Regions from separate parts of the Butyricicoccus sp. AM05-1 genome, predicted to be linked through region 3. Evidence: predicted binding sites of a transcription regulator. Region 3 holds the regulator's gene; each other region holds the start of a gene.
What was found. Region 3 encodes HrcA, which represses chaperone genes, less so after heat shock. Its sites were predicted from a motif close to TGTTAGCACTCNNNNNNNNNGAGTGCTAACA; they were not measured.
Positions count from the first base shown of each region.

Region 1: the regulator HrcA is predicted to act here: its motif matches at 2,480-2,510, upstream of DW088_RS13845 (NAD-dependent protein deacetylase).
Region 2: the regulator HrcA is predicted to act here: its motif matches at 5,576-5,606, upstream of DW088_RS01075 (co-chaperone GroES).

Region 1 covers NZ_QUDG01000013.1:12,243-22,103, reverse strand. Annotated here, with positions in the region: gene DW088_RS13855 (NAD-dependent protein deacetylase, SIR2 family) at 1-553, opposite strand, end outside; gene DW088_RS13850 (NAD-dependent protein deacetylase, SIR2 family) at 621-1,502, opposite strand; gene DW088_RS13845 (NAD-dependent protein deacetylase) at 1,499-2,479, opposite strand; gene DW088_RS13840 (Rrf2 family transcriptional regulator) at 2,600-3,043, shown strand; partial or broken gene DW088_RS16795 (cation transporter) at 3,258-3,479, shown strand; gene DW088_RS16435 (heavy-metal-associated domain-containing protein) at 3,688-3,798, shown strand; partial or broken gene DW088_RS13825 (CGGC domain-containing protein) at 4,029-4,390, shown strand; gene DW088_RS13820 (ArsR/SmtB family transcription factor) at 4,441-4,827, shown strand; gene DW088_RS13815 (helix-turn-helix domain-containing protein) at 4,824-5,813, shown strand; gene DW088_RS13810 (hypothetical protein) at 5,939-6,127, shown strand; gene DW088_RS13805 (hypothetical protein) at 6,227-6,628, opposite strand; gene DW088_RS13800 (MmcQ/YjbR family DNA-binding protein) at 6,597-7,031, opposite strand; gene DW088_RS13795 (chalcone synthase) at 7,035-7,337, opposite strand; gene DW088_RS13790 (Fur family transcriptional regulator) at 7,735-8,130, shown strand; gene DW088_RS13785 (hypothetical protein) at 8,153-8,449, shown strand; gene DW088_RS13780 (metal ABC transporter solute-binding protein, Zn/Mn family) at 8,576-9,861, shown strand, end outside.
Region 2 covers NZ_QUDG01000001.1:185,384-195,244, reverse strand. Annotated here, with positions in the region: gene DW088_RS01095 (type IV pilus twitching motility protein PilT) at 1-1,035, shown strand, start outside; gene DW088_RS01090 (helix-turn-helix domain-containing protein) at 1,278-1,862, shown strand; gene glyA (serine hydroxymethyltransferase) at 2,020-3,273, shown strand; gene groL (chaperonin GroEL) at 3,603-5,228, opposite strand; gene DW088_RS01075 (co-chaperone GroES) at 5,249-5,533, opposite strand; gene DW088_RS01070 (THUMP domain-containing class I SAM-dependent RNA methyltransferase) at 5,708-6,892, opposite strand; gene DW088_RS01065 (hypothetical protein) at 7,005-7,454, opposite strand; gene DW088_RS01060 (hypothetical protein) at 7,753-8,190, shown strand; gene DW088_RS01055 (hypothetical protein) at 8,206-8,406, shown strand; gene DW088_RS01050 (hypothetical protein) at 9,233-9,535, shown strand; gene DW088_RS01045 (hypothetical protein) at 9,672-9,861, shown strand, end outside.
Region 3 covers NZ_QUDG01000004.1:68,057-77,917, reverse strand. Annotated here, with positions in the region: gene dnaK (molecular chaperone DnaK) at 1-715, opposite strand, end outside; gene grpE (nucleotide exchange factor GrpE) at 772-1,299, opposite strand; gene hrcA (heat-inducible transcriptional repressor HrcA) at 1,328-2,374, opposite strand; gene DW088_RS07715 (Gfo/Idh/MocA family protein) at 2,678-3,697, shown strand; gene DW088_RS07710 (hypothetical protein) at 3,796-4,398, shown strand; gene DW088_RS07705 (Gfo/Idh/MocA family protein) at 4,495-5,502, opposite strand; gene DW088_RS07700 (LacI family DNA-binding transcriptional regulator) at 5,802-6,818, shown strand; gene DW088_RS07695 (ABC transporter permease) at 7,105-8,088, opposite strand; gene DW088_RS07690 (sugar ABC transporter ATP-binding protein) at 8,081-9,586, opposite strand; gene DW088_RS07685 (sugar ABC transporter substrate-binding protein) at 9,817-9,861, opposite strand, start outside.

The DNA.
Region 1 (9,861 bases), on a different contig from region 3:
GAAAGTTTTGGAACCGTGCCTGGGCAGCGGTATCCGGAATCATTCTCTGACCCGCACCCATGTGGATGTCCATGGGACCGCCGCACTTGGGACAGCGCGGCACCAATTCTGTAGGCACATGGCCGCTTTGTTCGGCAGCCGATAATTTTTCTGCCACCTCCAGACTAGGATAGATGGTGTCGTGGCAGGGGCGGGCACACTGCATAGTAAACCAGTTGCCCTCAATCTCATAGATTTTCGACGGATCGAAGTCACACAGTTCAAAGTGACCTTCTCCGTTTGATGTGACGACAAAGTAATCTTTCTCTCCCACAATGGCCTTCAAATCGTTCATCACCGGCGTAGGCTGGTACTGCCCGCAGTAATGATGGATGAGTCGGGCCCAGAAGGCCCATTTTTCCTCCTCGCTGGGCCATCCAGCCATCATGCCCTGCAAAATACACCCAAGGCCGTATTTCCGTTTAAAATCCCCAAACAGTCTTTCAAAGGCCGCATTATCCGCAAACAAATGCAGTCCTTCGGTGATGGACAGTCCGTTACTGGCCCCGATCAAGATAGCGTCCGCTTCTCTGAATTTTTTCGCAATAGGGTTCCAATCAATCATATTCGTTCGCCCCTTTCTATTTTATGTTTGCTGCGATGGAGCGCTCCTGCCGGAGGGCAGCTAGAGTTTCCACCAAATCTCCTTGCAGATACAGGCTGCGTCCCCGCAGATGCTCTGGCCTATGAGATGCCTCTCGATTAAGACATGCATAAAAGACGTTTTCGTTTTTGGCAGTAAGTTCCCAGAAGGGTAGTTTGATGATACTGGGCGTCATCTCACCCACGCCAAGTTCCAACAGCAGGACTTTTTTGTCGGACTGATCCATTATCCAGCGTCGCAGGAATCTATGGTAGCGGTGCAGGCTATCCTGCCAGAAGGTTCCCTCCAGAAAGGTATCATCTCGTACCCAAGGCACCAGCACCCGCCCGCAATCCGGGCAGCGAGGAACAGCTTCCTCCGGCAGGCGCACCCCCACCAAGCGACCGGTCAGTTCCTTTACCAGTTCGCGGTTTTTCCAAATATCATCCCGGCAGGGCTGGCTGCATTGGCAGTAGCTAAAGTCTCCCTGAAAGGCGCAAATTTGTTCCTGGGGAAATACCCGAAAAAACTGCTGATCGACATTAGTGGTCAGCACAAAGACCGGTTTATCTGCAACAAGCGTTTGCAGATCCAGATAGGGCTGCCCCGTAGGGGCTTCCCACATGAAGCGGATATATTGACTGTAATATCCCCACTGCTCTCCATAGCTGGAAAAGCAATGGTAGAATCCAGCCAGCGGAGAGGTAAAGCCATACTGTTCACGAAAGGGAGCCAATGCCTCCGAAAATGCCGGGGACCAATGGTAGTGGTCGTATCCAGCTGCGCTTGACAGGCCGGAGCCGCCTCCGATCACAACGGCATCTGCTTGAGCAATACGCTCGGCAAGTTCCTGAAGCGCCGCTTGGTTTCCAACCCTCATTGATCGTTATCTCCGCTTTCCATGGTGTTCCGTGCATCCCGCAGCACTTGAGCAATGTCGGCCACAATGGTCATGCCCTTATCCTCCAACTGCTTGGGCAGGAAGTCATATTTGTCGTTGACAGCAATATATCGAGCATGGGGAAAGCTGAGGGTCATGTTCCAGAAAGGTTCTTGGATAAACATGGGAGTCATTCGACCAACGCCCAACTCCAGGAACAGAATTTTGCTGTCTTTGTGTTCCAGTACGTAGCGAGAAATTTTTTCGTACTGTTCTTCATATTTCTTTCCTTGCAGGAAATTCCCATATCCTCGCACCCAGGGGAATGCCTCACCGCCGCAGTGGGGGCATTGGGGAATAAGATCCGTGAGAATCTTCGTGCCATCCCCCATAGCGGCTACCATATCAGCCACCGGCTTTACCGCATCCCAGGTGTCATCGGTACAGCAGGCGGCACACTGGAAGAACCGGTGATCTCCCTGGATCTCCGCCACCTTCTCCTCCGGGTAGAGTTTGACAAACTGGGTATCCTGATTGGTGGTGAGGATGAAGAAGTCCTTGCCTTTCAACAAAGCGTCTAAATCCAAATAGGAATGACGCACAGGTGCGGTCTGGGTGGTGTGAAGGAATGTGGCGAGATACCCCCAATACTCTTCCCTTGTCTTCCAGGGGTGCATCATCCCTGCAAAAGCACCTTTGAAGTGGTACTTCTCCGCAAAAGGCCGGAAGTATTTCCGGTAGGAGTCGTTGTCCTCGTAGTAAAAATCTCCGCCACCGGCAGCGGACAGACCGGAGGCCCCGCCCACTACCACACAGTCAGCTTCCTTTACCTCCTGTACCAACCGATTGATCTGTTCGCTATACGACAGCGGCTTTTTGTCAGTCAGCTGATAAGGCGTACTGCCGGAAGCATAGATATGATAGTACTTGGAATAATTCATCTGTGCCTGCATGACCAAATCATCATAGAAGTTCATTGTCATCATTCCTTTCGAGCGGGTGTTATTTTTATTATTACTACAACTCATATTAGCATTTGCTTGCGCCGCTGTCAATATGTTGTTATAATAAAAATAACATCAAAAAGGAGATTTGCCATGAAATACCCCACCCGGCTTAGCGATGCCGTTCATATTTTAGCCTTTATCGCTCTGTACCCAGACTGCGACCTGACCAGCAACAAACTGGCAGAAAGCGTTCAAACCAATCCTGCCTATGTACGCCAGCTCATGTCCGCCTTGCGGAAAGGAGGGCTGCTGGTCAGCGTGAAGGGACATCCTCGGCCTGCCCTGGCTCGTGAGCCGGAGAAAATCACTCTGCTGGATGCCTATCGAGCAGTAGAGGGCAACAAGCCTCTGCTCCATCAGGACATCCACACCAATCCTGCCTGTGGCGTGGGTGTAAATATCCAACTGGTGCTGCGGGATTTTTACTTGGACATTCAAAAAACAGCGGAACAAAGAATGCAAGAAATCACGCTGAAAGATGTGCTGGAACAATATCACATGAAGTTGGAAGGGATGCCCTTGCAGCGTTTATAACGGATCGATTTTCAGAAGCTCTTCCATTTGGGACAAAAATTCTTCTGAACGGGAAATACAAGACCTCCTTGCGATTCTATACTGAGAACCAGAGAGACCTATGCCCCGTATGGGTATTCTGCTTTCCAGAAAAGGAGGTTTCAAATATGCAGGAAAAGTACAATGTCACAGGCATGACTTGTGCGGCCTGCCAAGCTAGGGTACAAAAAGCGTATCCAGCCTGACCGGCGTGCAAGAATGCAATGTCAATCTGTTAAAAAACAGTATGGTGGTGACTTACGACGATAAAAATGTAAACAGTGGGCAGATTATCGCCGCTGTAGAAAAGGCAGGCTATGGCGCATCCCTACAGCAGGTCAAGGGAAACTCGGCTGTACAGGCTGTCTCCTCGGTGGACACGGCAAAAAGGAATATGAGGCGATGCGCCGTCGAGTAATCTGGTCCTTTGTATTCACTATCCCTTTGTTCTATATCTCAATGGGACATATGTTGGGCTGGCCGCTGCCGAGTGTCTTTCTGTGGACGGAAAACTCCATAGTCTACGCCCTGACCCTGTTTTTGCCGCTTCTGTCACTACGGAATCTCCCGTACAGAAGATTTCCGTAAAGCAAACAACAATGAAGCAATCGAATGGAGGAACTACTATGAAAAAAGAACTGATGAGCGAAGGAATGATGTGCCAGAACTGCGTCAAGCATGTCACCCATGCCCTGAAGGGTATCCCTGGTGCGTCCCATATCCAGGTAAGTCTGTAGGACAAAAAGGCCACTGTTGAGGTTCCGGAGTCCGTTACTGACGAAACCCTGAAAGCGGCAGTTACCGAGGCGGGCTACGAAGTCACGGAGATTATCCCCCATGAAAGCTGATAAGGCTCACATAACCCGTTCCATTAAGATTGCCAGAGGACAGCTGGTTACATAATAATAGACAGTGGGCCGGCCAAATCTGAATGGCCGGCCCTAAATAAATTAAGGAGGAAACCAATATGAAACTTGGCATTATTCGTTGTATGCATACAGAGGATTGCTGTCCCGGAAGCCGGGATTTTCGGACAATCCGAGAGAGAAAAGGCGCTTTTATGGGAGAGGACGATATTCAGTTAGTGGGCTTCATCAACTGCGGTGGCTGCCCCGGAAAAAAGCGGTGCTAAGAGCCCGTTCTCTGGTAGAACAGTGTGCAGACACCATTGCCTTTGCTTCCTGTATCAGCAAAGGGACTCCCATTGGTTACCCCTGTCCTTTTGCCAAACGTATGCGGAAGCTGGTGCAGAAAGAGGTAGGCGATGGTGTCCGTATCTTGGATTACACCCATGACGCTGGACCTGAACCAGAAACATCTCAGAAGTAAAGTTTTTCCCTCCGGCCTATGGTAAAATAGACTTCAAGGAGGAGTGCTAAATGGTTCAGAACCACTTACCCCACGACCACGAACAAACTATCGAGCAGGAACTGGAACATATACCCAGCGTAGAAAACTTTCAAACCGTAGCCGATATTTTCAAGCAGCTGGGGGATGGCAGCCGTATTCGCATTTTTGGGTTACTTTGCCACTGTGAGGAATGTGTTATCAATCTTTCGGCCATGGTAGATATGAGCAGTCCTGCAGTTTCTCACCATCTCAAGCAGTTGAAATCAGCAGGTCTGATCGTTAGCCGCCGGGACGGAAAAGAGGTCTATTATAGAGCTGCCGATACCGAACCGGCCCAAAATTTCCACCACATGATTGAGTGGCTTGTAAAAATCGCCTGTCCATCGCAAGTAGAAACACAGAAAGGAACGCCATGAAAAAAGAAAAATCCAAAGTTATCGCTCAAAAACTCCAAAAGATTCCAAACGGCACCCTCGCCTTGAAGCATTGTCGGGCTGGTGGAACAGATAGCACACTCTTTGGAGAACAGTTTCGAGCGGTTACCGCTGGAAAAGGATGTGTGGAGGCATATGAAACTTTTCCTGGAATAGAGGTATCCTTCAATGTTTTTCTTGCTTCAGAGGTCAAGTTTCGGCACGATGCTTCGGATTCTGTTTTGGAAATTTACTATTGCCGCAGTGGTCGCGTGGGTTGGAATATGCAAGGCGGTACTGCCGTCTATTTAGGTGCAGGTGATGTGACTGCGCACAGTATGGCCTGCTGCGCGGATTCCGCCATGATGTTTCCCCTAGGATATTCAGAGGGGATTTCCATTTCCGTGGATCTGAAACAGCTTTCTTCCATTTGCCCGGAAGTTTTAAAGAATGCCGGTGTAGAGGCAGACCAGTTACGGGATCGATTTTGCTCCGGGAAGCCATCCGCAATCCCGTCCTGTTCCGATTTAGAGCATATTTTTGCCCCACTCTTTTCTGCTCCTGTGTCCGTTCGAATTTCCCTCTTGAAATTGAAGGTGCTGGAAATTTTGATTTATTTGAGCAACATGAAATCGGAGCATAAAGAACTGACTCAATACTTCTCCCAGCAAACCGAATTGATAAAAGAAATTCATCAACAGTTGACAGAGCACTTGGATCAGCGATTTACGATTGCTGAACTTTCCAAACAATATTTGATAAATACCTCTACTCTAAAGGAAATATTCAAGGCAGTCTACGGCCAGCCTATCGCCACCTATATGAAGGAATTTCGGGTGCATCAGGCTATGAAATTATTGCGGGAAACAGATGCCTCCATCGCTGATATTGCCAACCAAGTGGGATACAAAACTCAGGGAAAATTCTCGAAAGCATTCAAGGATGTAGTACAGGTGTTACCGACAGAGTATCGAAAAATGCAACATTAAAAATGATTTTGATTAAGAGTGGTTGTTCATAGCAACCACTCTTTTATTATCAATTCGGCCATTTTCATGCTTTGAAATTATAGTATTAGTAGAATAGGAAACGGTTGATAGCAAGCAGGGCTTTCGTGACAGCAGAGATCCTGATGGACAGCGATGAAGTCCTTCGCTACACCTATGAATATGGATACACCGCCGAACAGATTGCCAGTGCGATGTCCACCGACATCAACCTGGTTGCGCTGAAGGTGGCGCACCTGGCCATCCTTGGTTATAATCTGCACGCACTGGAACATAAGAGCAACTTTTTGAAATAACGTATCTTCGAGGAGCCTTGACCGGCTCCTCTTTTTGTTGCAAATTGTGCAGGCGGCGCTTGCATAATTATCAGCCTAACATCTGCATGTGATAGAACTTCACTTTTCCTCGAACGGCAGTCCCGGATCAATGCCGACTTCTTCCCACATCACACCGAATGGTGCGCCGCCATCTGTATAGCCTGCAATAAAGGCAAAGCAATCATCGCAGTCCTCATACAGTTCTGCCAGCCGTTCCCGTTCTTTCGCTTCCCGCTCCATTCTCCGCTGCCGGAGCCGCTGTTCTTCAGCCTGTTTAATCTGGTCGAGCTGCTCCTGTGTATAATTGACCCCCAGCTCCTGCAAATCTTTAGCTGCCGTCACAGCATCCACATGAAAGCGTTCCCGGTAATGCTTGTTCATCTTTTTCGGTGAGCAGGTATAGGTGAGCAGCCACTGCTTGCCTTTCCGGAGGCGTGCTTCCTTTCGCTCAGCCTTCGTCAGTTTCTTTTTCTTTGCCATTTGCGGAATCTCCCGGATTATTTGCTGATGACTTTGAGTTGGAGTTGCGCTTTTTCGGTGCTGTCAGCTCATGGCTCAAAGAAAGCAAATCTTTGATGGCATCATCCAGTTCCGGTTTGCCAAGCTGAATACTGAGCCACTTTTCCTTGTTCATGTGATAGGCCGGAAAATAGCCGTCCTGTCCGCGAAGAGAGCCGATCAACAGCGGATCGCTTTTCACATTAAGGACATCAACGATACCTGCTTCCGGCAATCCCAACTTATCGGCAGATACTTCCAGAACCACACCATACCATTTATCATTGTCGTTGCGCCGCAGCACAGCATTCCAGTCATGCCAGGGGTATTCCGGCTCCGTGCCGTACTGCTGGTGTATCCATGTGAATAATTCTTGTCGTGTCATCTTTCAAGTTAATTTTTTACGATAGAATCTTGTACGCTTGATATATCGTGGAATTCTTATCCTGCACACTCGCATAAATTCAAGAATTTTCGCCAAATCAAACGATTTCTCTTTCGACCAATCAGAATATTTCCTATGCTGAACCAGCCATACCCCCATCATGTAGTAATCCAATGCATCCTCATCATCGTCGCTCTGAATATCGTGACCACAGAGAAAGCGATACTCAATCGGCGATTGTACATAAATCCTATGGAAGCGTGCTTTGGATGCTTCTATATCATTCTTTGTCCATTTTCTATACACTTGGCAACCATCCTCCTTTGATTTAAGATAGAATCGTTCAATCCTCATACCATTCCTTATAGGCCATCATTTCCGGATAAAGACTATAATATCGTCTGCAAACCTTCTTGAACAGATTCAGCATTCTATCATCATGGCATACATCAAGCATGTAATCCAGTAGATGCTGCCTTGCCGAGCGTCTCCTGCATCTGGACAAGTGACAACTCCAACATCCAGAAATTGTAGTCCTAAAATATGCAGTCAAACATATTGGGCAACAGTAAAAGTAGTTTTGATTTTCGCGGTAGCTGCGTTCATTGAAAACTTGCAATTTGCGAACAACTCGCATATTGACTTTCTTGCTTTCTTGGATTATAATATTTGCGAATGAACTGCAAATTGGAGGTGCGGTGACTTGCATAGCTACAGCACGCGGCAGCGAAAGGTTCTGCTTGCCTATTTGAGCCAGCACCCGGACGAGCTGTTGTCCGCACGGCAAATTGCGGACGCTTTGGCAGATAAAAAAATCAGCCTGAGCGCCGTATATCGAAACCTTGCACAGTTAGAGACAGAGGAAAAAGTGCGTCGGAGCAGCAAGAGCGGCACGCGCGAGGTCTACTATCAATACCTTGATGCCGAAAGCTGCAAAGGTGCGCTGCACATGAGCTGTATCAAATGCGGCAAGACCTTTCACATGGCAGATGGTAACGCAGCTTTGCTCGCAAAGCTTTTGGCGCAGAGCGAACAGTTTATGTTGGACACGACTTACACGATCCTCTATGGAACTTGTTCGGACTGCAAGGGAAAATAACGATTGGAAAGGAGGACAGACCATGACAAAGAAATTTCGTTTTATGACGGGCTTGCTGGCCGTAGTGCTGGCCTTTGTTATGCTGTCCTCTCTTGCCTTTATCGCAGTGGAATCCGACCATGACTGTACTGGCGTGGACTGCGCCATCTGCCATCAGATCAACGTCTGCGAAAACCTGCTCAAAAGCATTGGGCTTGCTGGCTCCGCCGCAGCTACTGTAGCGGCGATTCTATATATTCTGTGCCAGATCATTCCCTCCTGTACAGAGGTTGCCCGCACCTTTACGCTGGTTTCTCTCAAGGTCAAACTTTCAAATTAAAAATAAGAACTTTTTACAAGGGTGTAGTCTATCTTTTTTCGGATAGACTTTTGCGGCGTTGCTGTTACCCTTGTATTTTTGCGCCCATTTTTAAGTTCTTATCATAATTTGGAGGTAACAAACCCTATGAAAAAAATAACTGCGCTGCTGCTTGCGCTTTTGATGCTCGTCGGCGCTCTTGCCGGCTGCGGAAAGCAGAACGATACCAACAAAACCGACAAACTGAGCATTGTCACTACCATTTTCCCCGAATATGACTGGGTGCGTGAGATTTTAGGTGACAAAGCCGATAACGCCGAAGTCACGATGCTGCTTGATAACGGCGTTGACCTGCACAGCTATCAGCCCACTGCCGATGACATTGTCAAAATCTCCAACTGCGATCTGTTCATCTATGTGGGCGGCGAGTCCGACGGCTGGGTGGACGATGCTCTGAAAAATGCCACCAACAAGAACATGAAGGTCATCAACCTGCTGGATGTCCTTGGCGACAGCGTCAAGACCGAAGAAGTGGTCGAGGGTATGCAGGAAACAGAGCACGATCACGACCATGACCACAGCAAGGAAGTCTCCACCTTTGAAGATGACGAGGTTCAGGACAGAAGCCTGTCTGATTGGGCGGGCGACTGGCAGTCTGCCTATCCCTTTGTGCTGGACGGAACGCTGGATGATGCGTTTGCAGCGATGGCCGAGAAAGGCGAAATGACCGCCGAAGAATACAAGACCTACTATCAGAACGGCTACAAAACGGACATTACCAACATTGATATTGAGGGTGACCACATCGAGTTCACCTACGAAGATAGCAAGAAGGTCGGCTCTAACTACAAGTATGTCGGCTATTACATTCAGAACTGGTCTGCCGGCACGAAGGCGGCCATGTATCGCTTTGAGGCGGAGGACAAGGATTCCGGCGCGCCGGTCTACATTGAGTTCAATGACCACATGATCGAACCGGCCGCCGCCGAACACTTCCACATCCGGATGAGCAACGAGAGCTTCGACGCGATCGTCGATCCCGAAAACTCCTGGCCTACCTTCTTCCCGGCTGATATGACCGGCGAAGAGATCTGCGAACACATGGAAGGGCATGACCACGACGAGGACGAAGACCACGAGCATGAGGAAGAAAAGGACGAGCACGTTTGGCTTTCTCTGAAAAACGCGGAGGTTCTTGTAAATGCCATTTCCAAGTCTTTACAGGAGCTGGACCCCGACAATAAGGACACCTACGCTACCAACGCCGCTGCCTATATCGAAAAGCTCTCTGCGCTGGACGGCGAATATCAGGCTGCCGTGGACGCTGCGACCTATAAGACCGTTCTGTTCGGCGACCGTTTCCCGTTCCGCTATCTGGTGGACGATTACGGTCTGAGCTACTATGCCGCTTTTGTGGGCTGCTCCGCCGAAAC
Region 2 (9,861 bases), on a different contig from region 3:
ATTTTTTACGCCAAGGAGAAAAACACCTCCGATGTGCATTTAACCGTTGGTCTCCCGCCGATGCTGCGTATCGACGGTGAGCTGCGTACCCACGGTGACGTACCTCTGACCGAGCAGGATGTGCAGGATGCGGCGCAGCAGCTTGCGGATGAGCATCAGCTGCACGAGCTGAAAACCATCGGCGAGTCCGACTTTGCAGTGACGTTTGCCGATTCCGTGCGTATGCGCTGCAATCTGTTTCGCCAGCAGCACCACACAGCGCTGGCGCTGCGTCTGCTGCCGATGGAAATCCCGACTGCGGAGCAGCTTCGCCTGCCGGATATCATTATACAGCAGGCCGAAAAGCCGCGCGGACTGGTTATCGTGACCGGACCGACCGGCTCCGGCAAAAGTTCCACACTGGCGGCACTGATCGACCACGTCAACCGCACCGCGGCACGCCATATCATTACGCTCGAAAACCCGATCGAGTATGTACACCCGCGCATTCGCTCAATGATCAACCAGCGCGAAATCGGCGCGGACACGGATAGCTTCGCAAGCGGTCTGCGGGCGGCTCTGCGGCAGGACCCGGACGTTATTCTCGTTGGTGAGATGCGCGATCTGGAGACCATTTCGACCGCTATTACGGCTGCTGAGACCGGTCACCTTGTATTCGGCACACTGCACACCAAGGGGGCTGCCGGTACGATCGACCGTATCGTAGACGTATTCCCGCCGGAGCAGCAGGAGCAGATTCGCATTCAGCTTGCCGAGGTGCTCGAGTGCATTGTCTGTCAGACGCTCGTACCGCGCACCATGGGCGGCCGCACAGCCGCATTTGAGATTCTGACCGGCACTTCTGCCGTGCGCAACCTGATCCGTCAGAACAAGTCGTATCAACTGATCAGCACCATGCAGACCAGCCGCAATCAGGGCATGATGCTGATGGACGATTCACTCGGTGAACTCGTCCGCAGCGGCGAGGTCCGCCTCGACGATGCCGCCGCAAAGGCAGCCGACCCGGAAGCGTTTCCGCAGTCTGTCTTCCGATAAGATAACAAATCCCGCGTTGAATTTCACGCGGGATTTTTATGGCAATACCGCATAAAGGAGCCGCGGCTTTAATTATGCGGTGTTGCCTTATGCTTACTTTGCTTTGCGCCTGCTTTGGGAGCAGGATGCCGCAGGTTCACTCTTACATTAATTTTCCATTCTCAATTTTCCGCAACTCTACGGAACGTTCATTGTATTCTCCTCCGTTTTCCGTATAATAGAATGCAAGGGAGGTGATCCGAATGGATCAGGTAAAAACCGGCAGACTGATCCGCGCTCTGCGGACAAAACTGGGACTGACACAGCTTGCGCTGGCCAAACAGCTTGGTGTCAGCGACAAAGCGGTATCCAAATGGGAGCGCGGCGGCGGTGCTCCCGATATCTCGCTCCTCCCGTTGTTATCACAGGCTCTCGGCGTGGACACCGAAGCCCTGCTGAGAGGCGATCTGGAGGAAAACGATATGACTAACGGCAATATGAAGAAAATGCGGTTTTACCGCTGTCCGGCCTGCGGCAATCTGCTGTTCTCGACCGATGACGCAGATGTGACCTGCTGCGGTGCAAAATTGACCAACCTCGTTATGCACAAACCGGACGAGGAAAATGCACTGCAAATTGAGCACAGCGACGGCGAATGGTATATCACCGCACCGCATGAAATGCACCGCGAGCACTATATCTCGTTCGTTGCATTTCTCACCGGAGACACGATGATCGTCAAAAAGCAGTACCCGGAATGGGGATTAGACGTGCGTCTGCCCTATATTCGGCACGGCATGCTGCTGTGGTACTGCACGAGGGACGGACTGTTCTATCAGAACATCTGAGCAAAGGCAGGGTAACCTGCCTTTTTTATTTTTGCAGGAGGCTTTTTGTAATCCTTCATTTTTGGTTATATTTTTCGTAAAATCGACTTGCTTTTTTAGGAGGGCAATGGTATAGTCAAAGAGAACTTTATACTACTAAAGCTTGGAGGTAGTTCAAATGTACAAAGAAATGATGGATTCCATCGGTATGATCCAGTCGATCGACCCCGAGCTGGGCAGTGCGATGAACGAGGAGCTGCACCGTCAGCGTCAGAATATCGAGCTGATCGCCAGCGAAAATATCGTTTCTCCCGGCGTTATGGCTGCTATGGGCAGCGTGCTGACCAATAAGTACGCTGAGGGTCTTCCCGGCAAGCGCTACTACGGCGGCTGTGAATTTGTTGACAAGGTAGAGCGCATCGCAATCAAGCGCGCATGTGAGCTGTTCGGTGCAAAGTATGCGAATGTTCAGCCGCACTCCGGTGCACAGGCCAACCTTGCGGTTTACTTCGCTCTGCTCGATCTGGGCGACACCGTTATGGGTATGGATCTGTCTCAGGGCGGTCACCTGAGCCACGGCTCTCCGGTCAACCAATCCGGCAAGAACTACCACTTTGTTTCCTACGGCGTAAACGAGGATGGCTTCATCGACTACGCTGAGCTTGAGAAGGCTGTCAAGAAGCATCGCCCGAAGCTGATCGTTGCAGGTGCATCCGCGTATCCGCGTGCCATCGACTTCGAGAAAATGGCCGAGATCGCACATGGCTACGGCGCTTACCTGATGGTCGATATGGCGCACATTGCCGGTCTGGTTGCCGGCGGTCAGCACCAGAACCCGATGCCGTATGCTGACGTTGTTACCACCACCACCCACAAGACGCTTCGCGGTCCGCGCGGCGGCCTGATCCTGACCAACAACGCTGTTCTGGCAAAGCGCATTAACTCCGCTGTATTCCCGGGCACCCAGGGCGGCCCGCTCGAGCATGTTATCGCGTCCAAGGCGGTTTGCTTCGGTGAGGCACTGCAGCCGGAGTTCAAGGAGTACGCACGCAAGATCGTTGAGAATGCCAAGGCTATGGCTGCACAGCTGCAGGCACGCGGTGTCAAGCTGGTTTCCGGCGGCACCGACAATCACCTGCTGCTCGTTGATCTGACCGACGAGGAGTGCACCGGCAAGGATCTGGAGGCGCGTCTGGATTCGGTTCACATCACCGCCAACAAGAACACCGTTCCGGGCGAGAAGCGCAGCCCGTTCATCACCTCCGGCGTTCGTCTGGGCACCCCGGCCGCTACGACCCGCGGCATGGGCGTGGAAGAGATGAAGATCATCGCGGACTGCATTGCAGACTGCATCTATCACTACGATGAGAAGAAGGACGAGATTTCCGCACGCGTTCTGGCACTCACCGAGAAGTTCCCGCTGTACGAATAATCTCCGGCTGCCGCGGAACTGCTTCATCCGGATTTCCGAACAATGCCGCATGAAGCTCCGGAGCACGCAAGTCCGATGATACTCATACAAAAACAGAGCGTTTCACTGCTGTGAAGCGCTCTGTTTTCATTTCCGGGTAAGTCTCAAGCCTCTTGAAGAATACATTAAGCACATTTGTATCTGTAATTTTTCGACAACATAAAAGGCCGATGCCTGCAAAATGCAGACATCGGTCTTTTACATATCTGATGCTTTTCCACTGACGATTATCACAAGTTTGCCTTTTAACCCTTAAAATCTCCAGCGTTTTCAGTATTTTTCGGTACTTCTTAGTACATACCGCCCATATCCGGAGCAGCCGGAGCAGCCGGAACCGGCTCCTTCTTATCAGCAACCAGGCTCTCGGTGGTCAGAACCATCGAAGCAACGGATGCTGCATTCTGCAGTGCGGAACGGTTTACCTTGGTCGGGTCAACGATGCCGTTTGCGATCATGTCGCCGTAGGTCTCGGTTGCAGCGTCAAAGCCGTAGCCAACCTTGTCAGCGTGCTTAACCTTATCAACAACGATTGCGCCCTCGATGCCTGCATTGGCAGCGATCTGCTTCATCGGTGCTTCCAGACCGCGTGCAACAATCTGCATACCGGTCTTCTCATCGCCGGTTGCCTCTGCAGCCAGAGCCTCAACCGCTGCGATAGCGTTTACATAAGCTACGCCGCCGCCTGCTACGATGCCTTCCTCAACAGCTGCGCGGGTTGCGTTCAGTGCATCCTCGATGCGGAGCTTCTGCTCCTTCATCTCGGTCTCGGTTGCAGCGCCAACCTTGATAACTGCTACGCCGCCGGCCAGCTTAGCCAGACGCTCCTGCAGCTTCTCACGGTCGAAGTCAGAGGTGGTGCGCTCGATTGCGCCGCGGATCTCAGCAACGCGGTTTGCGATAGCCTGCTTGTCGCCAGCACCGTCAACGATGGTGGTGTTCTCCTTGGTTACCTTGATCTGACGGGCAGAACCCAGCATATCCATGGTAGCGTCCTTCAGCTCGATACCAACCTCCTCAGAGATTACGGTACCGCCGGTCAGGATTGCGATGTCGCGGAGCATATCCTTGCGGCGATCGCCAAAGCCCGGAGCCTTAACAGCTACGCAGGTGAAGGTGCCGCGCAGACGGTTTACGATCAGGGTGGACAGAGCCTCGCCCTCAACGTCCTCAGCGATGAGCAACAGCTTCTTGCCGGCCTTAACAACCTGCTCGAGGATCGGCAGCAGCTCCTGAATGTTGGACAGCTTCTTATCGGTGATCAGCACCAGAGCATCATCCAGGTTTGCTTCCATCTTCTCGGTGTCGGTGCACATATACGGGGTGATATAGCCGCGGTCGAACTGCATGCCCTCAACAACCTCGGAGTAGGTCTCAGCGGTCTTGGACTCCTCAACGGTGATAACGCCGTCGGTGGAAACCTTCTCCATAGCCTCTGCGATCAGGGTGCCGATCTCGTCAGAGCTGGAGGAGATAGCGCCTACACGAGCGATGTCGCCCGTGCCGTCAACCTTCTTGGAGTTCTCAGCGATTGCTGCAACAGCAGCCTTGACTGCCTTGGAGATACCGCGGCGCATTACCATCGGGTTTGCACCTGCTGCTACGTTCTTCAGACCCTCACGAACGAAAGCCTGCGCCAGAACGGTAGCGGTGGTGGTGCCGTCGCCTGCGATGTCGTTGGTCTTGGTGGCAACTTCCTTAACAAGCTGTGCGCCCATGTTCTCGAAAGCGTCGTCCAGCTCGATCTCCTTAGCAATGGTAACACCGTCGTTGGTGATCAGCGGACCGCCGTACTTCTTATCCAGTACAACGTTGCGGCCCTTCGGACCGATGGTTACCTTAACGGTATCAGCGAGCTGATCAATACCGCGCTGCAGAGCCTTGCGCGCGTCCTCGCCGTAAATAAGCTGCTTAGCCATGATGAATTACCTCCTGAAAATTACTCTACGATTGCCAGAATGTCGCTCTGACGAACGATGATATACTTCTCGCCGTCCAGCTTAACCTCAGTACCGGTGTACTTGCCGGTAATGACCTTCTGGCCCTTCTGAACTTCCATCTTGATTTCCTTGCCGTCAACAACACCGCCTGGGCCTACTTCAATGATTTCAGCAACCTGGGGCTTCTCCTGTGCGGATGCGGTAAGAATAATGCCGCTTGCGGTGGTCTCCTCCGCCTCGACCATCTTGATAACTACGCGGTCGCAAAGGGGCTTGAGCTTCATAATGGATTCCTCCTATGAAAAATAAGATTTTACAATGTTGGGGGTTAGCACTCAAATTACCCGAGTGCTAACTTCGAGTATTATCTTACACCAAGGAGCCGCAATATGCAAGGGGGTAATCCGGAATTTTCACAAAAATTTTCTAAACAAATTATGAACAGTGCCCTGTACTGCTCAGCGTTTTGCCGACCGTTTAGCAGACGGTCGGTCGGAGTGCTTATTCTCTCCCCTGTTTGATGCAGACGGGTCTTTAAAATACATATGCAGCTCGCACTTGATCATGCCGTTATACAGCTTGCGGCGCTTATCCGCCTTGCGGCCGTAGCAACGCTCGAACAACGGGTCCGAGCTGAGCAGATACTGCTTCATCGGGCTGTTTTTTGTCGCTCTGCCGAGGTCGGCGTACAGCTTTTCCGCCTGCTGCAAGTCCAGCAGACGCTCACCGTACGGCGGATTGGCAAACAGTACGCCTGCACCGCTGTAATCGCGCTTGGTCGCGTCCGCGCGCTCGAAGAACACCGTGTTCGCTACACCGGCCTTGCGCGCGTTCTCGATGGACAGCTGCACGCAGTCCGGGTCGATGTCGCTGCCGACGATATCGAATTTTGCGTCCGGCTGGGCAAAGTCGAGCGCACTCTCGCGCGCCTGCTGCCAGACCGACTTGTCAAAGCAGCTCCACTTTTCCGCGTCAAAGCGGCGCAGCAGACCGGGGGCACGGCGCTGCGCGATCATGGCCGCCTCAATCGCAATTGTGCCCGAGCCGCAGAACGGGTCGAGGAACGGATCGCGCCCGCGCCAGCGCGCCAGCTTGACCATAGCCGCCGCCAGCGTCTCACGAAGCGGCGCCGCATTGCTGTTGGCGCGGTAGCCGCGCTTGTGCAGACCGGCACCCGAGGTATCGAGGTACAGCTCAGCCACATCGTGCATGATGGCGAACTGAATCTGATACTTTTCACCAATCTCATCAAACCAGGTCTGACCGTACTTCGCGCCCAGGCGCGATACGACTGCCTTTTTGATGATCTTCTGGCAGTCCGGAATCGAGTGCAGCGCGGAGTCCAGACTGTGACCCTTGACCGGAAATGCGCCGTCCGCCGGAATGAACTGCTCCCACGGGAGTGCTTTTACGCCCTCGAACAGCTGGTCGAACGTTTTGGCTTTGAATGTGCCGATGCGGATGAGCACACGCTCGGCGCACCGCAGGTTCAGGTTCGCCCATGCAAGCGTGTTTTCGTCACCGGTGAACAGCACGCGGCCGTTTTCCGCATGCACGTCGGTCAGCCTGCCGCCGAAGCGCAGCTCATCCGCGACGATGCCCTCCAGCCCGAACAGGGTCGGGCAGCATAATGTGAGTTGCATATGGTTTTCCTCCAAAAAGGCTCCCGCCGTCAGAGCAGGAGCCGAAATTCCTTTTTAGCTTTTATATTGTATCGGTTTTTGCGGATTTTGTCAAGATTTGCGACGAGATGGGCTATTTTAAATTTGGTGTGGATAGAGGGTAAAACGCATATCCCATGTCTTCTTGGCAGCTTGTCAGGCGGATCTCGCAGCTTGTCAGGCGGATCTCATTGAGTTTATAGTATTCCAGCGTATCCGTATCATATAGCTTGCCATCATCGCTCTCCTGCAGCACCTGAATGCCCAGCAGAGCGCCTTTATCCGCCAGCTCTATCATCGTACTCAGGCGACCATAGATCATGCAGGGACAGTCCTGTGCTTCTTTATTGAGGTCAACAATGCGGAACACCTTCTGCGAATTATTCGCTACAAACTCATCCAGCGAGCCATAGTTCGTGAACGCATCGTCATCCGGCGGTTCCGGCCAACTCCACTGCTCGATCGGCTCATTGATATGCACGTCAAAGAACTTTGTTTCCGGTTCGCCGCACTCGCAGTTCGTTTCAAAGAAGCAATCCGGCATGAACTCTGTTCCGTGCCAGCCTTTACCTTCTCCAGTTTCGGCATTATTCTACGTAAAGTACCAGCCGCTGCCCTCTGCTTCTCCTTCTTCCTGCTCAAAACGAGCATATGGGAGATAGATCATTTTTTCATTTTTCACACCTTTTTTCCTCCTTATTTGAGGACTATTTTTACTGCGGACAAATAAAAAAGTGCCGGTAATGAGGATTTCATTACCGACACTTTCGATAAGGAAGGCTCTTTAGGGTCTTCCTTTTCTTTTTATCAAGAACTACCTCGATTTACAGGAGTTATCGCCTATGCCTAGCAATATACCATCAAAGTCCGATGAAAACGGCGCAGCCGAATTCATCAAGCACCAGAAACTATGTGACTTGGATTACTATTCCCGCTTTTCGCGCGAGGAACTGGAAACCAAGCACGCCGATATTCTGCATTTATATGAGGCTCTTAAGAAAGACACCCGCTTTTGGATTGTCTTATCGTTCGTTCTGATTCCGGTTAGTGCGTTTATCTTGTGGGACTTCTATCTGCTGCTTGCCAATCCCGCCTATGCCTTTTACGCATCAAAAAATATGAACATCGCAGAGATTATAGCTCTTCTCATACATATCGGAGCCCTTCTGCTGCACGCAGCATTCATCACATTTTCCGTTTCTGACGGTTTCTATCTCGGCTTTCTTCGCCGGCAGAAAAAGACGGTCGAAGAGCTGCTTACCATCAACGAAACCAAGTAAAGGAGGCTCTTCTCTATGCATTTCTGCATTTTCAAGCGCAACGAAACGCTGGACGTACTTCTGCTCCCCCACAAGGGAACAAACATGTACAGCTTCGTGAATCTTAGCAAAGGTCATATCTGCCCTTGCTTATTTCCCAGTATTGATGCCGCTATTGCTGACCTTGACGACCGGCAGAAGCGCGGCTTAATTCTGGAATACAACGTTATTGCTTAAAATCAAAAGATCCCCTCTGCTCATTTTGAGCAGAGGTTTTCTTTTGCCGCAAGCCGCCCTTCGCCTGCGGATCCGATTCTTCATTTCTTTATCATTTTTCGGAACACATACATTCCCTTGCCGATTCCTTTCCTGTGGGCAAAGAAAAAAGCACCAGCAATGAGAAAAGTCATTACTGGCACTTTTAACGTGTCATTTATTGATTTTTTATCGTTACGGTATCACTGCTTGTATTCCACACGTTAAAAACCATACAAATGACACGTTAAAACCCCATCGTTTTATCGTCTACACGACACTGCAGATGAACCTCGCTCAGTTTCCGGTATTCCACCTGCGCAGTATCAAGCATCCGCAACCTAATAGAGATAGTCCGGCATGAACTCTGTTCCATGCCAGCCTCGACCTTCTCCTTCCTGATCAAAACGAACATATGGGAGATAGACCATTTTTCTCATTTTTCACACCTCTTTTCTCTTTCTTATTTGAAGACTATTTTTGCTCCGGACAAATAAAAAAGTGCCCAAACCCTGCATTATACCATACCAATGTCAACCCTGCTAAGTGCAAAATGGAATAGGCTGCAGCGACGTGTAGACGGCGTATGAGGTACGGTACGGGTAAGAGTAAGGGTTCTTTCCGAACCACTTGTCCCCTGCCATACTAGCGATTCTGGCGCAAATTTTGTAGTATATCACAGTTCACTTCCCTTTCGCTAATGCAAAAACTGCATAAGTCCGGGCATCGAACAATTGTTTGCTTTTTCACTGAAATATGGTATAATAATTACAAAGCAAATGTTGCGTTTAAAGAAAGAAGGGCTATTATGAAACTTGAACATGTAACCGTTGACGATATGCTTCGTTCATATCTAAAGTCTAATTTCGCTAACCGCAACACACTGGTCATTTGGCCTTTAAGTATGTGTGATTCCGAAGCTGAAGTTGAGACTATTAAACAAGATCTCTTCGAATTCGGTTATCTTCCGCCGAAGAGCTATTTCCGCAATGGATTCTGGATTATAGAGATGCCCACGCATACGGCATGTGAAATCATCAACCGTCATAGTAAAGGTACACTTGCGATGCGTTGTTATTGCGGCGATGAATGTCTCCACGAAAATATGTGATCGTTCAAGTCCTATGTAAAACACCTCCAAAACTCTTCTTCAGATCATCGAGAATTGATAATTTACCCGCCGCACACTCGTGACTTCAATCGTGAGTAAGGCGGGCCAGATAGAACAAAAGAAAGGAGGAAGTGATATGTCTATGATAAATGAGATTATGCAAAGAGTATATAACAGCAGCGAGTTTGCGATTAAAGGGTATTCCCTGAGTCTGAAGGATACTTTCTTTGTGACGCACTCTACTCGTGCGTATGTTGTGTTTATTGCTGAGAGAAGCAACCTGGATGGATCAAACCAGAGTTTCAGCTATGTGATATATTCTGTCA
Region 3 (9,861 bases):
TCTCAGCAGCTTCCTTCAGGCGCTGCATAGCCATACGGTCGTTCGACAGGTCAATGCCGTTAGACTTCTTGAACTCGTCAACCATCCAGTCGATGATGCGCTGGTCGAAGTCATCACCGCCGAGGTGGGTATCACCTGCGGTGGACAGAACCTCCAGAACGCCCTCGCCGATGTCCAGAACGGATACATCGAACGTACCGCCGCCGAGGTCGTATACCATGATCTTCTGCTCGGATTCCTTATCTACACCGTAAGCCAGTGCAGCAGCGGTCGGCTCGTTGATGATACGCAGAACTTCCAGACCTGCAATCTTGCCGGCATCCTTGGTAGCCTGACGCTGCGAGTCGGAGAAGTAAGCCGGAACGGTGATGACCGCCTGATTTACCGGCTGGCCGAGGTATGCTTCTGCGTCAGCCTTCAGCTTCTGCAGGATCATAGCGGAAATCTCCTGCGGGGAGTACGGCTTGCCGTCGATGTTTACGCGGTAGTCAGTGCCCATGTGGCGCTTGATGGAAATAATGGTGCGGTCTGCGTTGGTTACAGCCTGGCGCTTAGCGACCTGACCGATCATACGCTCGCCGTCCTTAGAAAATGCAACAACAGACGGAGTGGTGCGCGCACCCTCAGCGTTAGGGATGACTACGGCTTCGCCGCCCTCCATAACAGATACACAAGAGTTCGTCGTACCAAGGTCAATACCAATGATCTTACCCATAATAAATACACTCCTTAAATGATAGGATTTTGTTTACTTTAATTAGTAGTTAGTAATCAGTTTGCAACCTTCACCATCGCATGGCGAATAACCTTATCGCCAATCTGGAAGCCCTGCTGGAAAGTTTCCGCGATGACATTCTCACCGAGGGTTTCATCCTCAACGTGCATAACCGCGTTGTGGAAGTTCGGATCGAATGCGGTGCCTGCAGCAGCGTCGATGACGGTGACGTTAATGCCCTTGAGGCTTTCGGTCAGCTGCGTCATGGTCAGCTCGACACCCTTTTTATATTCGGTGTCGGCAGTCTCTGCCTTGAGCGCCCGCTCGAGGTTATCGTAGGTCGGCAGCAGTGCGGTTACGGCGCGGCTGACGGCATCGGTGTACGCCTGCTCGCGCTCGCGCTGGCTGCGCTTGCGGAAGTTATCGTACTCCGCCGCCATGCGGAGATAACGGTCGTTCAGGTCGTTATACTTGGCTTCCCAGTCCGTCGCGGGCTTCGCTTCAGCCTTGGCGGTCTCCTCTGCGGGAGCCTCGGTCTTTACCTGCTCCTGCTCTTCCGCCTCCGGCTTTGTCTTTTTGCTCATGTCGTTTTGTGCCTCCGTTTACAGGAAATCAGTGATTTCCGTCTTTTTCATCTAAAAATGTCTCGGCGATCAGTTTGTTCAGCCCTTTTGCGAAGCGGCTGAGCTGTGCGGACAGCTTGGCGTAATCCATGCGGGTCGGACCCACGATGCCGATCGCGCCCTGGCCGATCTTGCCGATATCGTATTTTGCGTAGATCGCCGAGGTTTCACTCAGCGGGTTTTCGCCGTTTTCCGGTCCGATGAAGAACTGGATGCCGTCGATCTTGCAGGTGGCCGGCAGCAGGTGCTTGCGGTCATCCTCCATGTAATCGAGCAGCGTCTGCGCCTTTTTCGTATCGCGGTACTCCGGAAAACGAAGCAGCTTGCTGGCACCGTCGAGGTAAACCTTCTGGTCGCTCAGCTCGGTGATCAGCTCTGCGATGTACTCGGCTACCGGAGCGAGCAGCGCGGTCAATCCCGCGGCGCGGCGCACAATGTCGAATCGCTCGGCGGTGATGCTCGAGAGCGGCAGTCCGGTCAGCGTCTGGTTGAGTACATAGGTGAGCAGCTCGGCCTCATCCTTGGAGACCTCAGCCACCGTGCGGACCATTTTGTTCTTGACCGTGCCCGAATCCGTAACTACTACGATTACGAAATTCATCTTATCGACTGCGATGATCTCAAACTGCCGGATGGCGATCTGCGTCATGGCCGGTGTGATAGCAACCGACGCGTAATTCGTCAGACTGGTGAGCAGCTTGCCGGCCTCCTGAATGAGGTGGTCAAGCTCGCGTACCTTGGTAAGCACGCTGTTCTGCAGTGCGTTTCCGTCCTCCGCATTGTCGGCCGGACGCTCCATCAGTTCATCCACATACAGTCGATAACCCTGCGGTGAGGGGATTCGTCCCGCAGAGGTGTGCGGCTTTTCGAGGTAGCCCATGTCCTCCAGTTCACTCATCTCATTGCGGATGGTGGCGGACGAGAACGGCAGCTCGTGTCCCTCGGTCAATGCCTTGGAGCCAACCGGTTCAGCCGTGCGGATGTAATCGCCGATGATGGCTTTGAGTATTTGCTTTTTACGTTCCGAAAGCTCCACCGAAGCAGACTCCTTTCTTTCGGTTGTTAGCACTCCATCTCCCCGAGTGCTAAACTTAATTTACCACCACATACGGACAAAGTCAAGTGCTGTTTGTGAACAATTTATGAAATGATGGTCGGAATTTTATCACACTCGTCTGCCGAGTGCTGAAATGCCAATTTTCACCGTATGAAAAATGCTCTGATTTGGTCGTTTTTCCTTGCGTTCGCGTCCACGCAGTGATAGAATTACTATGAGAGAGACAGGCAATCGTTCGATTGCCGTAGAGAGAAAATCCGCTCTATAAAAAGGAGAACAAACATGAAGGAAATCAAAGTTGGCATCGTTGGTTTGGGCCGCCTCGGTTCGGTGCACGCGCAGAATCTCGCGTTCAAGATTCCCGGCTGCAAGCTGGTCGCTGCCTGCTCGCTCGTGCAGAAGGAGCTGGACTGGGCAAAGGACTACCTCAAGGTAGAGTACACCACCACGGACTACAAGAAAATGGTTGACGAGGCAGACATCGAAGCTGTCGTTATCGTCTCCTCCTCTCCGGAGCACTGCTGGATGATCGAGTACGCGCTCGATGCAGGCAAGCACGTCTTCACCGACAAGCCGCTCGGCTGCTCGCTTGAGGAGTGCAAGCGCGCTGAGGCTGCCGTTGAACGTCACCCGGACAAGATCTTCTTCCTTGGCTTTATGCGCCGCTACGATCCGTCCTATGCGGATGCAAAGGCACAGATCAACGCAGGCCGCATCGGCAAGCCGTATCTGGTAAAGGCTACCGGTCTGGACCCGGAAGCACTGGTCGAGAGCTGCATCAAGTTCTCCAAGACCTCGGGCGGTATCTTCATTGACGCGGCTTCGCACGACATTGACCTGATGCGCTGGTTCCTCGGCGGTGAGGTTACCGAGGTTTACGCCGCGGGCACCAACTTCAAGCACCCCGAGTTTGCCGAGAACGGTGACACCGAGACCGGCATGGCAATGCTCAAGTTTGACAATGGCACGGTCGCTTTCCTGCACGTTGGCCGCACTGCACCGCACGGCTACCACACCGAGACCGAAATCGTCGGCACCGAGGCGCATATCCGCGTTGCCGGTGTACCGTGGAAGGACCGCGTTATGGTATACGACCAGTACGGCGCCCGTCAGGAGATCATCGAGAACTTCCCGCAGCGTTTCGCAGAAGCATACCTGTTGGAAATGGTCGACTTCATCGACTGCATCCAGAACGACCGCAAGCCCGAGCTGACCGTTTACGACGGCACCAAGGCTACCCTCGTTACCTACGCGATTACGGATTCGTTCCACTCCGGCAAGCCGGTTCAGGTACAGTATTAATATATTGTAAAATCGCACAAAAGCAGAGCCGAAAGGCTCTGCTTTTTCTTGCACATTTCCATCTTCTCTGCTATGATAATGGAAAGGAGGTAGAGTCTATGACGAATGCTAACCCTAATGCTCCCGCGTACCGCTGGCTGCTGCTGTTCTGGCTGTTCAATGCTCTGAATGTGCTGTTCAGCGTGATCGACCTGCCGGTCGTATTGTTCAGCGGTGAAGCCGGTCAAATCACGTTATCTAATATTCTCGCACTCGCTGCCGCAGTCGCACAGTTTTATCCGTTCTATCAGCTCGGCAAGCTGTCCGACCGTCTGCACCGCGCCTTCACTGTCAACATTATCAGCGTCTGCGCAGCCGTTGTCGGACTGATCTCGCTTCTGATCGCGCTGACCGACCGACCGCCCTATAACTCTGCCGCGGTCATCGCGGTGATGAGTCTGGTAGTCATGGCGGGCGTGATTTGCCTGTACGTTTCCCAGTTCTTTCTGTATACCGGATTGGAGGCGCTTCGCGCGGAACGCGGCTATGATTATCCGTCCCGCCTGATCCGACTGTGCTTTTTCGTGCCGCTGATCTGCGATATTGCCGCCGTCCTGCTGGACAGCGCGCTCAAAACCTCGATTTCGCTCTTTTCTAAGTGTTTCTGCCTGATCGTGCTCGGACTGTTCGTCCGCGCCGCTCGCAAGAGCGAGATTGCATAACTGCGGCACGAGATCATGTCGCCCATAAGATATCAAATACTTCTGCAAACGCGAAAAAAGACCGCCTAAGCGGTCCTTTTTCTTTTATATGAGAGATTATTGGTAGAGAGCAGGTTTATCCATCATCTCAATCGGCAGGAACTGATTCGTGCCGCGGGAACGGTTGAGCGTGTCTGCTGCAACGCAGGCAGCGTAGCCGTCCCATGCGGACGGACCATCCGGCTCACCCTTCTCCTCGAGGGTCTTGACCCAATGGGTCAGCTCAATGTCATAGGCTTCAATAAAGCGGTCCTTCCAGTCGGTCAGGATCGGGAACGAACGGGTCGCGTTCGATCGCTTGACAACCGCATACGGATCAGGCAGGTTGACTGTGCCCTTCTCGCAGACGACCTGACACTGGATGTCGTAACCGTAAGCGTCCGCAACCTGAACCTCTACGTCGATGCGCGCACCGGACTGGGTTTCCAGCAGCACGATCTGCGGGTTGTCATAACCCTTGGTAGAGCACGCAGACTGGCGCACCTTGAGCACCTGACCGCTCTTATACTCGTCACCGAGCAGCCAACGACAGATATCCAGCTCATGGATTGCAACGTTGGAAACGCCCATCTCGGTCTGGAAGCCATCCGGCTGAGATACGTTGCGGTGGCACGCGTGAATCATCAGCGGTGCACCCAGCTCGCCGGAGTCGATGATGCGCTTCATCTCGGCATAGCCGCGGTCATAATGGCGCATAAAGCCGACCTGCACCAGACGCTTGCCGTGTGCGATTTCTGCGGCGATGATCTTCTCGCAGTCCTCTGCGTTCTGCGCCAGCGGCTTCTCGCAGAACACCTGCTTGCCCGCTTTGAGAGCCTCGAGCACATAGCCTGCGTGGCTCGGGTCGGACGAGGTGATAACGACCGCCTGCACCTCCGGTGCTGCGATCAGCTCCTCGCCGGTCTTGTATGCCTTCATGCCTTCATACTGCGCTGCAACCTTAATCGCAGCTTCTTCAAAATAGTCTGCACAGGCAACAACCTGACAGCCCGGAACAATGTCCGTCAGGCGTCGAATGTGATCGCGGCCAATTGCGCCGCAGCCAATAACACCAATATTCAGCATGCTGATCCTCTCCTTTTAACAGCAAGAATAATCACTTAAAATCTCGTTAATACACGCGGATTCCCGCGTTTTTTCACACTTTTTTCTTCATTGCATACATTGTACCGCAATCCCGCCGTCACGGTCAACCGTCCCATCAAAACATTGGTAGCCTGCCTAAAAAAGCACCGCAAATTTATGGCAAAATGAAGTCTCAAAAGCAGATGACAGCGCATTTTTGATTGTGCACTGTGCGTAGTTATGCTTGACGTCAGCGCTGCTCTCCCCTATACTTTGAAGTAGAAAAGGAGAATGTGTCAATGGCAGTTACCATACAAAAAATTGCAGAGCTGTCCGGTGTGTCGCGCGGCACGGTGGACCGTGTGCTGCACGGACGCCCCAACGTCAATCCGATGATACGCGAAAAAGTTGTCCGTGCCGCAGAAAAACTCGGCTACCAGCCTCCAGTGCCGCCGAAATCGGCAGATTGCAGGCAAGCGGCTATTCTCATTCCTCAATGGACGGACGGGCACTTCAACCGGCAGATCGTCAGCGGCATTCGCAAGGCGCTGCGCTATATCGCCGATCCGGCGTTTATACTGACCGAGCAGCCGCTGCGTACCATGACCATGCAGGAGCTGCTCCGCGCGATGGACGAGCAGATTCGTTCCGGCGTGGACGGACTCATCATCCGTGCCGAGAACACGCCGGAGGTCCGCGCCGCCATCGAGCAGGCAGTGCAGCAAGGCGTGACCGTCATCACCTATGATGCCGATGTGCCGCACAGCGGCCGTCTGTGCCATGCCGGACAGGATCTTGTCCGCGCGGGCGCTATCGCCGCCGGTGTCATGGCGCGGCTCATCCGACCGCCCGAGCACGTTCTCATTGTCACCGGCAACCTGCGTATGGAAGCACACAAGGGCCGCGTGGACGGCTTCTGCCGTCGGCTGCTCGAGCTGGGCTTCTCCGAAGATGCCTACCGCGTGATTGAAACCAATGAAATGCCTGAACTCACCGGCGAACTCGTCGCGCAGGCGCTTCAGGCCGACAGTCGCCTGCACGCCGTCTATATGGCCTGCCAGCCGCTCTCCGGCTGCATCGCGGGCATCCGAAAAGCGCGGCGCACCACCCGGCCGCATATCGTCTGCAACGACCTCACGCCCACCGCGAAGCGGTATCTGCGGGACGGCACGGTGGATTTCGTGATCGGTCAGTCATTCTCGCAGGAGTCGTTCCACGCCGTGCTGGCGATGTATCAAATGCTGCTGCGCGGCGTGAAGCCGAAGCGTGAGCTGTATTATACCGATCTGCGGTTGATCACGCAGGAAATGCTGTAAACTGCGTTCAGAGTGGGGAGTTGAGAGCGGAGAATTTGTAACGATTTTCGTCCATTTGCATCTATTGATAGGAAATCCTACCATCTGACCGAACAAATTGTGCGGCGCTGACACGCCGCACTTTCACCCGATAGACCTCCAGGCCGCCGAGCCTGCCGCGCGTGCGGCACGTTCCCGCCGTCCGCAGACGGCAACTCCGCCGTTCCGCAAATCGAAAAAGGGTTTTCCACAACAAAAAAGAGCCGCTTTACAGCGACTCTTTTTTTGTTTGATATGCGTGGACTGATTACTTAGCAGCCAGACGGCGAGCCTTAGCAGCCATGCGCTCACGAGTAACGTCGAGCAGTACGGCGCCGATGATAACCAGGCCGAGTACGAGGTTCTGTACTGCCGAAGAAACGGACAGCAGGGAGAAGCCGTTACGCAGAACAGCGATGATCAGCGCGCCGAGCATGGTACCAACCATGGTGCCCTTGCCGCCCATGAAGGATGCGCCGCCGATGATGCAGGCTGCGATTGCGTCGGTATCGTACGGCTGGATTGCATTAACGCCGTTGCAGATACCGGAACGACCGATGGAAACGATACCAGCCAGAGCTGCCATGAAACCGGACAGGGTGTAGCAGAAGGTCAGCACGTTAGCGGAGTTGATACCGGACAGACGAGCTGCTTCCGGGTTGCCGCCTACACAGTAGATGGAACGGCCCAGAGCGGTCTTGGTGAGCAGGATGTGCATGATGATGTAGATAACGATTACTACGATGAAGGATACCGGGAAGCCGCCAAGGGTCTTGGAGCCCAGCCACATAACTGCATCGTTACCGGAGAAGGATACCATCTGAGAGTTGGTGATGATCAGCGCACCGCCCCACAGTACGTTCTTCATACCGAGGGTAGATACGAACGGATGCGGCAGGTGCAGACGGGTAAGAAGCATACCGTTGATCCAGCCGATCAGGGTGCCGCCGACGATTGCGACGAGCAGAAGAATGACCGGATTGGTCATGCCCTTGTTAACCAGCATACCGGCAAGGCAGGCAGCGAACGTTGCGTTCGCACCTACGGACAGGTCGATACCGGCAGTGATCAGGCAGAGCAGCATACCGGTGGATACCAGTGCGTTGAACGAGGTCTGCTTGAGAACAGACATCATGTTGGAATACTTAAAGAAGTTCGGCGAAGCGATCGCCAGAACTACACAAAGGATTACCAGTGCGCCAAAAGTACCAGCATAAGACATCAAACTGCTGGATTTCTTCGATTTAGTCATCTAATTTACCTCCCCAAGCTGCCTTCATAAGGTCTTCCTGATTGAAATGTTCGCTGTCACGGTCTACTTCGGCCATTACTTCGCCGCCGCGCATTACGATTACGCGGTCGGACATGCCGAGGATCTCAGGCATTTCCGAAGATACCATGATAACGCACTTGCCCTGCTTGACAAGGCTGTTCATTACATTGTACACCTCGACCTTTGCGCCGACGTCGATACCACGGGTCGGTTCGTCAAAGATAAAGATCTCTGCATCCGTGTTGACCCACTTGCCGATTACGACCTTCTGCTGGTTACCACCGGACAGCTGGCCTACGATCTCGTCGATCGACGGGGTCTTGATGCGCAGCGACGCAATGTTCTGCTCGCCTGCCTCGAGAATCTTCTTTTCGTTGAGGAACAAGCCGGACGAGAAGCCCTTCATGTTAGCAAGAATCAGGTTGGTGCGAATGGTCTGAGCCAGTACCAGACCCTGTCCCTTACGGTCCTCGGTGAGGAACGCGATGCCATGCTTGATAGCCTGACGCGGAGACTTAATCGATACTTCCTTGCCCTTGATCTTGATCTTGCCGCTGTCGATCGGATCTGCGCCGAAAATCGCGCGCATGATCTCGGTACGGCCGGCGCCGACCAGACCTGCAAAGCCCAGAATCTGTCCGCCGTATGCCTTGAAGGATACATTGTTCAGGACGCCTGCCTCAACAACGCTGTCAACCTCAAGCATCGGCTCCTTGGACTTGGTGCCGAATTCCTTCGGGAACTGATTATCCAGCGAACGACCTACCATTGCGGTGATCAGGGAGTCATTATCCCACTGATCGATCGGCTTGGTTGCGATGAACTCACCGTCACGGATAACCTCAACGCGGTCGCACAGCTCGAACAGCTCCTCCAGCTTATGGGATACAAAGACGATGCCGATGCCGCGTGCCTTCAGTTCACGGCACGTCTTCATCAGCTGCTCAACCTCTTTCTCGCCCAGAGAGGAGGTCGGCTCGTCCATAATAATCATTTTTGCGTTGATCAGAACCGCCTTTGCGATCTCGATCATCTGCTGTACGCCCATACCAAAGTTACCTGCCGGCTTGGTCGGATCTACGTCCTGACCGAGCGAAGCCATAACTTCCTTTGCCTTTTTGTGCATGGTCGGGTAATCCAGCAGAGTACCCTTTTTAATCCACTTGTTGATGAAAATGTTGTCAGTAATGCTCAGCAGCTTCTCAATGTTAAGCTCCTGATATACGCACGCGATGCCAGCCGCTGCCGAATCGTTCGGGTCCTTAAAATGCTGCTCGACGCCGTCTACGAAGATCTGACCTTCGTCTGCCTGATGTACACCAGTCAGCACCTTGATCAGCGTAGATTTACCTGCGCCGTTCTCACCGATCAGGCCGAGGATCTCGCCCGGCTTGACGGAAAGCTGCATGTTTTTCAGAGCCACTACGCCCGGAAAACGCTTGGTCGCGTTTTTCAGTTCTACTACGTATTCACTCATTTGCATATCACCTTTTCTTCTCCGAGATGAAGTGCGGAACAAAGTAAACTGTTCTCGGTTCAGTTCCCTAAGGAAAAGCCTGCCCAGTGCAAGCTCTTTACCATTTCTTGTCCGCGGGAGCATGTTTGAAAAGAGAACCCCTGCAGAGATTGAAATCGAGCAGGGGTTTCTTCTCGTTCACTTAAATGCTGGAACTAATGGAAAACCACAAGCGTGTGGGATGGGATTGCTTAGCCGATGTAGCCCTTCAGGGTATCCAGGCGCTCCTGAGCGTT